Regions from separate parts of the Kitasatospora sp. NPDC059571 genome, predicted to be linked through region 1. Evidence: riboswitches for the same ligand, from Rfam matches in the RefSeq annotation. Region 1 holds a riboswitch; the other holds the start of a gene.
The links. Region 1 has a riboswitch for glycine ahead of gcvP (aminomethyl-transferring glycine dehydrogenase). Riboswitches for the same ligand answer to the same signal wherever they lie in the genome.
Positions count from the first base shown of each region.

Region 2: it holds a riboswitch for glycine, as region 1 does, so the genes downstream of both, gcvT (glycine cleavage system aminomethyltransferase GcvT) here and gcvP (aminomethyl-transferring glycine dehydrogenase) in region 1, are expected to answer to the same signal.

Region 1 is NZ_JBHWBW010000568.1:66-4,418, forward strand. It holds partial or broken gene ACFV0G_RS35635 (DUF2382 domain-containing protein) at 1-1,144, opposite strand, end outside; glycine riboswitch at 1,393-1,496, shown strand; partial or broken gene gcvP (aminomethyl-transferring glycine dehydrogenase) at 1,722-4,353, shown strand, end outside.
Region 2 is NZ_JBHWBW010000262.1:4,865-10,224, reverse strand. It holds gene gcvH (glycine cleavage system protein GcvH) at 1-113, opposite strand, end outside; gene gcvT (glycine cleavage system aminomethyltransferase GcvT) at 192-1,310, opposite strand; glycine riboswitch at 1,463-1,564, opposite strand; gene ACFV0G_RS25200 (enhanced serine sensitivity protein SseB C-terminal domain-containing protein) at 1,681-2,472, shown strand; gene ACFV0G_RS25195 (enhanced serine sensitivity protein SseB C-terminal domain-containing protein) at 2,631-3,506, shown strand; gene ACFV0G_RS25190 (ABC transporter permease) at 4,140-5,129, shown strand; gene ACFV0G_RS25185 (ABC transporter substrate-binding protein) at 5,224-5,360, shown strand, end outside.

The DNA of each region.
Region 1 (4,353 bases):
CGCCGGGCGCCGCGTCCGTGCGCTCGGCGGCCTGCGGACCGTACGGTTGCCGGGCCACGCCGTCGTGCACCTCCACCTGCTCGCGGCGCAGCTCCTCGCGGACGACCTCCTCCTCGGTGTACCGCTCGACCACCAGGCGGACCCGCTCGACCGGCGCCAGGTACTTGCGGACCACCGGGCGCTCCTCGCGCAGGGTGACCTCCTCCATTGCCTCCGCGATCTCCTGCTCGGTCAGCGAGGCGCGCTCGGCGTCGGTGACCGGCACCCGCTCGACCCGCACCCGCTCGCGCACGACGGGCACCCGCCGCTCCACGGCCTCGGAGGTGACGTACTTGCGCAGCCGGGCGGTGCCCAGCACGTGCCACTCGGTGCTGATGTCCAGCCGCTCCTCGCGGCAGATGACCTCGACCGGCCCGCTCGGCGCCGCGTGGCCGGGCGCGGGCGCGGCGGCCGGGCGCCGGTCGGCGTGCAGGGTGCGGACGTTGCCCGCCCGGTCCTCGGCCGGCTGCTGGGCGGTGGCGTGCGGGCCGGCGGTGCGCGTACCGGCGGTGGGCATCACCGCGACCGTGGCGGCCGCCTGCGGCCCGCCCGCCGGGGGATCCTGCCGGCCGCCGCGCTCGTGCTCCGCGCCGCGGCCCTGCTCGCCCCGGCCGTGCCCGCCGGCGTCGGGGCCGCCGTTCGGGGCGGGCGCGCCGTTGGTGCCGTTGGCAGCAGGCCGGCCCGCCGCCGGGGCCGGCCCGGAGACCGCGCCGAAGTCCATGTCCTGGCCCTGGCCGCGGCCCGCCGGGGGCGGACCCTGCGGGGGCTGCGGGGCCTGCGGCCGGCCGCTGCCGGAGGTGTCCAGCCCGTAGTAGCGGTAGAGCTGGAGCTCCTGCGCGGGCGAGAGGTGCTGGCCCACGCCGAAGTCGGGGGACTCCTTGATCAGCGACTTGTCGTACGGGACGCGCAGCTCCTCGCCCGAGAACTCGCTGGTGGTCAGCGGGACGAAGGCGTCCCGGCCGAAGATCCCGGTGCGGACCGCGGCCCACTCGGGCTCACCGGTCGCGTCGTCGAGATAGACCTCGTCGACCGTGCCGATCTTGTCACCGTTCCGGTCGACCGCCTTGTGCCCGATCAGGTCTCGCGGATCGATATCGGTCTGCACGCTGTCCTCCAGTGCACCTGCTCCTGGGGTGGTCGGGGACACGGGCGGCTGGAGGAGCTGGCCAGACGCCATCTCACACGAAACGCCATGAACCGGACACCGGCGAGCGCAGCGGGTCCGTCCGGGGTGCCCGCTGGCCCGTCCGGGCGACGGTCGGGGGCCGGTCGGGGGACGGTCGCGGACCTGCGACGGCCGTCACAGCGCCCGTGATCCGACGGGTTCCCGCTGGTACCCTGGGCGGCGACCGCCGAGCCCGCGCGGGAGAGTCCCCGACCCCGCCGACGGCGGACCGGGGCGCCGAAGGAGCAACTCCTCCCCGGAATCTCTCAGGCATCCGTACCGCGTGGGATAGGTCACTCTGGAAAGCAGGGCAGGGCCGTTGGCGCAGGAGCCGCCGGCACCACCCTCACCGACGGTGCAAGTCGACAGGATGCCCCCGGGCGCCGGTACGGCGAAGCTCTCAGGTACCGATGACAGAGGGGGAGGCCTGACGGGTTCGCACGTCCCCGGCCCCCCGCGGCGGCCGGTCGGCAGCTGCGCACCCCCGCCGGTCCGTGACCAGGAGGCCTCGACCCCCATGAACGCCAAGCCGACCCTCACCGAGCTCGAGCAGGCGAGTCCCTTCGAGACCCGCCACATCGGCCCCGACGCCGCCGCCCAGGACAAGATGCTGGCCCAGGTCGGCTACGGCTCCCTGGACGAGCTGTCCGACGCGGCCGTCCCCGAGGCCATCCGCAGCCTGACCGCGCTCGGCCTGCCCGCCGGCCGCAGCGAGGCCCAGGTGCTCGCCGAACTGCGCGAGCTGGCTGGCCGGAACCAGGTCCTCACCCCCATGATCGGCCTGGGCTACTACGGCACCTTCACCCCGCCGGTGATCCTGCGCAACGTGCTGGAGAACCCGGCCTGGTACACCGCCTACACCCCGTACCAGCCGGAGATCTCGCAGGGCCGCCTGGAGGCGCTGCTCAACTTCCAGACCGTGGTCTCCGACCTGACCGGCCTGGCCACCTCCGGCTCCTCCCTGCTGGACGAGGGCACCGCCGCCGCCGAGGCCATGGCGCTGGCCCGCCGCGTCACCAAGGTCAAGGGCGGCGTCTTCCTCATCGACGCCGACACCCTGCCGCAGACCGTCGCCGTGATCGAGACCCGCGCCGTCCCGACCGGTGTCGAGACCGTCGTCGCCGACCTCTCCGCGGGCATCCCGGCCGAGATCGCCGAGCGCGGAGTCTTCGGCGTGCTGCTCCAGTACCCGGGCGCCTCCGGCGCCGTCCGCGACCTCGCCCCGGTCATCGAGCAGGCGCACGGCCTCGGCGCGGTCGTCGCCGTCGCCGCCGACCTGCTGGCCCTCACCCTGCTGAAGTCGCCGGGCGCGCTCGGTGCCGACATCGCCTGCGGCACCTCGCAGCGCTTCGGCGTCCCGATGGGCTTCGGCGGCCCGCACGCCGGCTACCTCGCCGTGCGCGCCGAGTACGCCCGCAACCTCCCCGGCCGCCTGGTCGGCGTCTCCGTCGACGCCGACGGCAACCGCGCCTACCGCCTGGCCCTGCAGACCCGCGAGCAGCACATCCGCCGCGAGAAGGCCACCAGCAACATCTGCACCGCCCAGGTGCTGCTCGCCGTGATGGCCTCGATGTACGCCGTCTACCACGGCCCGGACGGCCTGGCCGACATCGCCCGCCGCACCCACCGCTACGCCGCCGCGCTGGCCGAGGGCCTGCGCGCCGGCGGCGTCGAGCTCGCCCACGAGGCGTTCTTCGACACCGTCACCGCCAAGGTGCCGGGCCGCGCCGACGAGGTCGTCGCCGCCGCCCGCGAGGCCGGCGTCAACCTGTACCGCGCCGACGCCGACTCCGTCTCGATCTCCTGCGACGAGACCACCACCCGCGAGCACCTGGCCGCCGTCCTCGGCGCGTTCGGCGTCGCGGCCGGCGAGCCGGCCGAGGCCGCCGACACGCTGCCCGCCGCGCTGCTGCGCGAGGACGAGTACCTGACCCACCCGGTCTTCCACAGCCACCGCTCCGAGACCGCCATGCTGCGCTACCTGCGCCGCCTGTCGGACCGCGACTACGCGCTGGACCGCGGCATGATCCCGCTGGGCTCCTGCACCATGAAGCTCAACGCCACCACCGAGATGGAGCCGGTGACCTGGCCGGAGTTCGGCCAGCTGCACCCGTTCGCCCCGGCCGACCAGGTGCAGGGCTTCCTCAGCCTGATCCACGGCCTGGAGCAGCAGCTCGTCGAGGTGACCGGCTACGACGCGGTCTCCATCCAGCCGAACGCCGGCTCCCAGGGCGAGCTCGCCGGCCTGCTGGCCGTGCGCGCCTACCACCACGCCAACGGCGACACCCAGCGCGACGTCTGCCTGATCCCGTCCTCCGCGCACGGCACCAACGCCGCCTCCGCGGTGATGGCCGGCATGCGCGTCGTGGTCGTCAAGACCCTCACCGACGGCGACGTCGACGTCGACGACCTCAAGGCCAAGATCCAGCAGCACCGCGACCAGCTCTCCGTGCTGATGGTCACCTACCCGTCGACCCACGGCGTGTTCGAGACCGAGATCACCACCATCTGCGAGATGGTGCACGAGGCCGGCGGCCAGGTGTACGTCGACGGCGCCAACCTCAACGCCCTGGTCGGCCTGGCCAAGCCGGGCAAGTTCGGTGCGGACGTCTCGCACCTGAACCTGCACAAGACCTTCTGCATCCCGCACGGCGGCGGCGGCCCGGGCGTCGGCCCGGTCGCGGTCCGCGCGCACCTCGCGCCGTACCTGCCGAACCACCCGCTGCAGCCGGAGGCCGGCCCGGCCACCGGCGTCGGCCCGATCTCGGCCGCGCCCTGGGGCTCGGCGGCGATCCTGCCCATCTCCTGGTCGTACGTCCGCCTGATGGGCGGCGAGGGCCTCAAGCGCGCCACCCAGGTGGCCGTGCTGAACGCCAACTACATCGCCAAGCGGCTCGCCCCGCACTTCCCGGTGCTCTACACCGGCCCCGGCGGCCTGGTCGCGCACGAGTGCATCATCGACCTGCGCCCGCTCACCAAGGAGACCGGCGTCACCGTGGACGACGTGGCCAAGCGCCTGATCGACTACGGCTTCCACGCCCCGACCATGTCGTTCCCGGTGGCCGGCACGCTGATGATCGAGCCCACCGAGTCCGAGGACCTGCACGAGATCGACCGCTTCTGCGAGGCGATGATCGAGATCCGCGCGG
Region 2 (5,360 bases), on a different contig from region 1:
TCGCCGAGGGCGTCGGCCGCGTGGGCGGTGATGCCGACGGTCGACACCCCGTCCTCGGCGACGGTCAGCCACTCGTGCTCCTTGGTGTACTGCAGGTGCTTGGGGTTGCTCATGGCGTCATTCTCCAGGATCGCAAGGGGGGAAGGGCGGTGCGGTCCGCCGGTCGGACCGGGCGGTGGACGGTGTCAGCCTCAGCGGGCGCGCTTGTAGAACGGCAGCGCCACGACCTCGACCGGCTCGTGCTTGCCTCGCACGTCGACCGCGACGGCGCTGCCGGGCTCGGCGTGGGCGGCGTCCAGGTAGGCGATGGCGATCGGCCTGCCGAGGGTGGGGGACGGCGCGCCGGAGGTGATCCGGCCGATCACGGTGCCGTCCGCGGCGACCACGCTGTACTCGGCGCGGGGCACCCGCTTGCCCTCGGAGACCAGGCCGACCAGCTTGCGCGGCGGCGCGGTCTCGGCCTCGGCGACCGCCAGCTCCAGGGCCTTGCGGCCGACGAAGGCGCCCTCGTTGGTGGTCTTGTCGAAGCGCACCACCCGGCCCAGGCCCGCGTCGAACGGGGTCAGGTCGGTGGAGAGCTCGTGGCCGTACAGCGGCATGCCGGCCTCCAGGCGCAGCGTGTCGCGGCAGGACAGGCCGCAGGGCACCAGGCCCTTGTCGGCGCCGGCGGCGGTCAGCGCCTGCCACAGGTGCTCGGCGTCGGCCGGGGCGCAGAAGACCTCGAAGCCGTCCTCGCCGGTGTAGCCGGTGCGGGCCAGCCAGACCTGCTTGTCGGCGACGGTCGCGGGCAGCAGCGCGTAGTACTTCAGACCCGGCAGGTCGGCGTCGGTCAGCGAGGCGAGGATGCCGTTCGCCTCCGGGCCCTGGACGGCGATCAGCGCGTACGCGTCGCGGTCGTCGCGGACGACCGCGTCGAAGCCCTCGGCGCGCTCGGTCAGCGCGTCCAGCACGACCTGAGCGTTGGAGGCGTTGGCGACCACCATGTACTCGTCCTCCGCGGTGCGGTAGACGATCAGGTCGTCGAGGATGCCGCCGTCCTCGCGGCAGATCATGGTGTAGCGGGCGCGCAGCACGCCGAGCGCGGAGATGAAGCCGACCAGCGCGTGGTCCAGCATCTCGCCGGCCTGCGGGCCGGAGACGGTGATCTCGCCCATGTGCGAGAGGTCGAACAGGCCGGCCTTCGTGCGGACGGCGAGGTGCTCCTCGCGCTCGCTGCCGTAGCGCAGCGGCATGTCCCAGCCGGCGAAGTCGGTCATGGTGGCACCGAGCGAGCGGTGCAGCGCGTCGAGCGCGGTGAGGCGGAGGGACATGACGGCAGGACTCCTTGGCTGCTTATGGGCATGCTGGGGTGGAGTCTCCCCGTCTGTCGTCAACAACCTGAGAGCTTCACCGCCTCCTCAAGGATGGCGGCTTGCACCGTGGGTGGGCGCACGGCGCGGCCGTGTCCACTTTCCAGATGTGCCTCGCCCGTGCGGTATCTGTGCCTGAGAGATTCCGGGGAGGACTTGCTCCTTCGGCGCCGGTCGCGCCCTGTCGGGCGTCCGGACTCTCCCGCGCGGGTTCGAGCGGCCGGTATGCGGTTGTCTGGTCGAGCGCGCTCATCATGGCATGCCGCCGACCCTGATGGGAGAGGGGGAGGCCCGCTAGGCTCTGTACAGGGGTCGATCGAAGGGGCGGTTCATGGGGTATCCGGCGGGCGAGGCACAGGCGTGGGCCGCACCCGGTGAGGCGCCGGCGGGCGGCGGCTGGCCCGCCAACGAGCTGGAGCAGGTGCTCACCGCGGCGCTCGGCGATCCCGGCGCGACGCCCCGGGTGATCGAGGTGCTCGCCCGCAGCCAGGTGTGGATCCCGCTGCCGGCCGGCGCCGACCCGCAGGGCGGCTCGCTGGACCTGCCGACCATCGAACTGGCCGGTGCGCCCTACGTGCCGGTGTTCTCCTCGCAGGAGCAGTTCCTCCAGCACGCCCCCGGCATGGCGTTCGCGATCGCCCCGGTGTGGGAGTTCGCCCGCGGCCTGCCGCTGGGCATCGGCATCGCGGTGAACCCCGAGGCGCCGGTGGGCATCCCGGTGCCGCCGGAGGGCGTCGGCGAACTGCGCCGCGGCCCGCGCGACGAGTGGTCGGCCGAGCCGGCCCCCGAGGGCGCCGCGGTGGCCCTGCGCGAGCCCGAGCCGCACCAGGAGCCGTACGCCTTCCTGGCCGCCGCCACCGCCGAACTCGCCGCGCTGCCGGGCGTGCTGACGGCCCGCCGGGCGATCGCCCGGGTGGAGGCGGACCCGCCGCAGCTGTACGTCGGCATCCAGCTCGACCCGGCCTTCCCGGCCGAGCCGGTGCAGGTCAACGAGGCCCTCGGGCGGGCACTGGGAACCGCGCCGCCGCCCTGGGGCGTCCACCTGGTGCTGCTCGACCTGGCCGACGACCCGGTGGTCGAGTGGCTGCTCACCCGGGTCGCACCCTTCTACGTGCGCGGGTGACCCCCGGCCCCGGCGGGGCCAGGAGGGGGAATGCGGTATGACGCCTGTCGGCACGGCCCCATAGGGTGCTCCCCGACAGTCCGGGCGCAAGCCCACACCAGCAGCGGACACGGAGCGGACGGGGCGCGACGAGTGAGAGAGCGGAGCGAGGCGGGCGCATGAGCGCGGCAGCGGCCGGCGGCGCACCCGGCGGATGGGGCCAGGCGCCCGGGAGCGACCCGGGGGCCATCGAGCGCGCGCTCGGCGCGGTCGCCCCCGAGCGCTGGGAGGCGTACGAGGAACTGCTGCGGGCCCTCGCCCAGGGGCAGGTGTGGATGCTGCTCTGGCACGGCACCCCCGGCAGTCCGGACGCCCAGTACGGGAACATGGACATCAGCGGGCACGGCTACGCGCCCGCGGTCACCTCGCCCGAGCAGCTCGCCGCCAGCGGCTGGGCCCGCGCCCACGAGGTCATCTCCGGCCAGGAGATCGCCGCGGCACTCTTCCGCACCCGCTGGGGCCTGTGGCTCAACCCGCACGCCCCCGGCGGCGGCGTCGGCGTCCCGTGGGCCGACCTGCGCCGGATCGCGGTCGGCCTGGACCGGCTGCCGGCCGGCCCGCTGCGCATCTCCGAACCCCAGCTCCAGGCACCGCAGTTCTTCGGGCTGCTGGAGCAGCAGGCGGCCGAGGTGCGGCCGCTGCGCTCGCTGCGCCGGGCCTGGGTGCAGCCGGTGCTCGGCGAGGCGTACCTCGCGATCGGCCTGGACCTCTACGACACCTCGCCGCCGGCCGTCGAGGCCGCCCGCGCGCTGGTGCAGCGCGCCGCCGCGCTCGCCCCGGAGGGGCTGGCGGTCTCCACCGTCGCGATGGCCGACGAGTTCGACCCGGTGGCCCTGTGGATGCGGGCCAACGCCCGGCCGTTCTTCGACCGCGACGCCCGCTACGGGCAGCCGCAGGCACCCGCCCCCTACCCGCCCTACGGTTACGCTCCGCAACCGGCGCCGGGGACCCAGGGCTGGCCGCAGCAGCCGTGGCCGGGCTATCCCGGACGCTGACAACACCTCCGCACACCATCCGTCCCGGGCACCCTGCTGCCCGGCGGATGGCGGGATTCCGCCAGTGGCGCGATTCCGTCAGTACCCGTCCGGAGGCCTGTCCGCGCCATATCGTGGCAGTTTCCCGCCGCTGGCGACCTTACGCCAGTCCATCCCTTGGTGGTTTTGTTTCAACCATGTGAAGACACCTATTCGCCCGGCTTTGCCGTGCATGCGGTAGATCACAGTTGGGCATCCTTCGGTTTCCCCCTCTGGCGGAACGCTGCTCCGATGACGGAGAGTGCTGCAAACGCAGTGCGCGAGGCGAGCCCCACAAAGGCGAACGCGTACCTCGGACAGTTGGACCGCGCGATGTGCATGCCGCGCAACCCAGCACACCAGCAAGGCCCGCAGTACCCGCTCCTGCATCAGCCGGACATCCACCGCCGCGGCCCAGGCCGCACACCGGATCGCCGGCGCCCCCGAAAACGAACTCTGCACCGCCGCACCGGCGTACGGAACCACCGCACCGCTCTGCACCGCACCTGTCGCGAACTCCGGACCGTCCGAGGTCCGGGCCCAGACCGGGCCCGGGTCGCCTCGCCGACCGGAACCGTGGGCCGGCCACCGTCGGCGAGGGGAACGAACTGACTCATGACCACACCCACCGAGACCACCGGCTCTGCGCGGCCTGAAGCCGCGCCCGCGGGCGGCCCGTCCAAGAGCATCCAGGGACGCTCTCCCGGACGGATCGCCTGGGACCGGCTGAAGCGAGACAAGGTCGCCCTCGCGGGCGGCATCGTCGTGATCCTGCTGATCATCGCCGCGATCTTCGCTCCGTTGCTGTCGTCGCTCTTCGGCCACCCGGTCGACGAGCCGCACCCGGACCAGATCAACCCCGACCTGGGCCTTCCCAAGGGCTCCTTCGGCGGAATGAGCGGCGACTTCCTGCTCGGCGTCGACCCGACCTTCGGTCGCGACGTCTTCAGCCGGATCCTCTACGGCGCGCGGATCTCGCTCACCGTGGCCTTCCTCGCCGCCGCGGTCTCCGTGGTGATCGGCGTCGTCCTCGGCGCCGCCGCCGGCTACTTCGGCCGCTGGGTGGACTCCGCGATCAGCCGCGTGATGGACGTGCTGCTGGCCTTCCCGCAGCTGCTGTTCTCCATCGCGCTGGTCTCCGTGATGCCCGACTCGCTGCTCGGCCTGACCGGCAGCGGCGTGCGCATGGCGATCCTCGTGCTGGTGATCGGCTTCTTCGGATGGCCGTACATCGGACGTATCGTCCGAGGCCAGGCCCTGTCGCTGCGCGAGCGCGAGTTCGTGGACGCGGCCCGCAGCCTCGGCGCCGGCAGCATCCACATCCTGTTCCGGGAGCTGCTGCCCAACCTGGTCGCCCCGATCCTCGTCTACGCGACGCTGATCATCCCGACCAACATCCTCAGCGAGGCGGCGCTCAGCTTCCTGGGCGCGGGCGTCAAGCCCCCCACGCCGTCCTGGGGCCAGATGCTCTCCGACGCGACGAAGATCTACCAGGTCGACCCGACCTACATGGTCGTCCCCGGCCTCGCGATCTTCATCACGGTGCTCGCCTTCAACCTCTTCGGTGACGGCCTGCGCGATGCGCTCGACCCCAAGGGCAACTAGTCCAGCCCTCCCTCAGACCCGGCAGGTCCCTCTCAACCTGCCTGCCCCCGGCGGACCGTTCGTGCCCGCACATCACCAGGAGGATTCCTCACCCATGAAGCGCAACAGGACACTTGCTGCAGCCTCCCTCGTGGCGGCACTGGCCCTGACCACCGCTGCCTGTGGCGGCACCAAGGGCGGTGGCACGAACGACACCGCGAACAAGGGCGCGTCGGCGAGTGGCTTCAACGC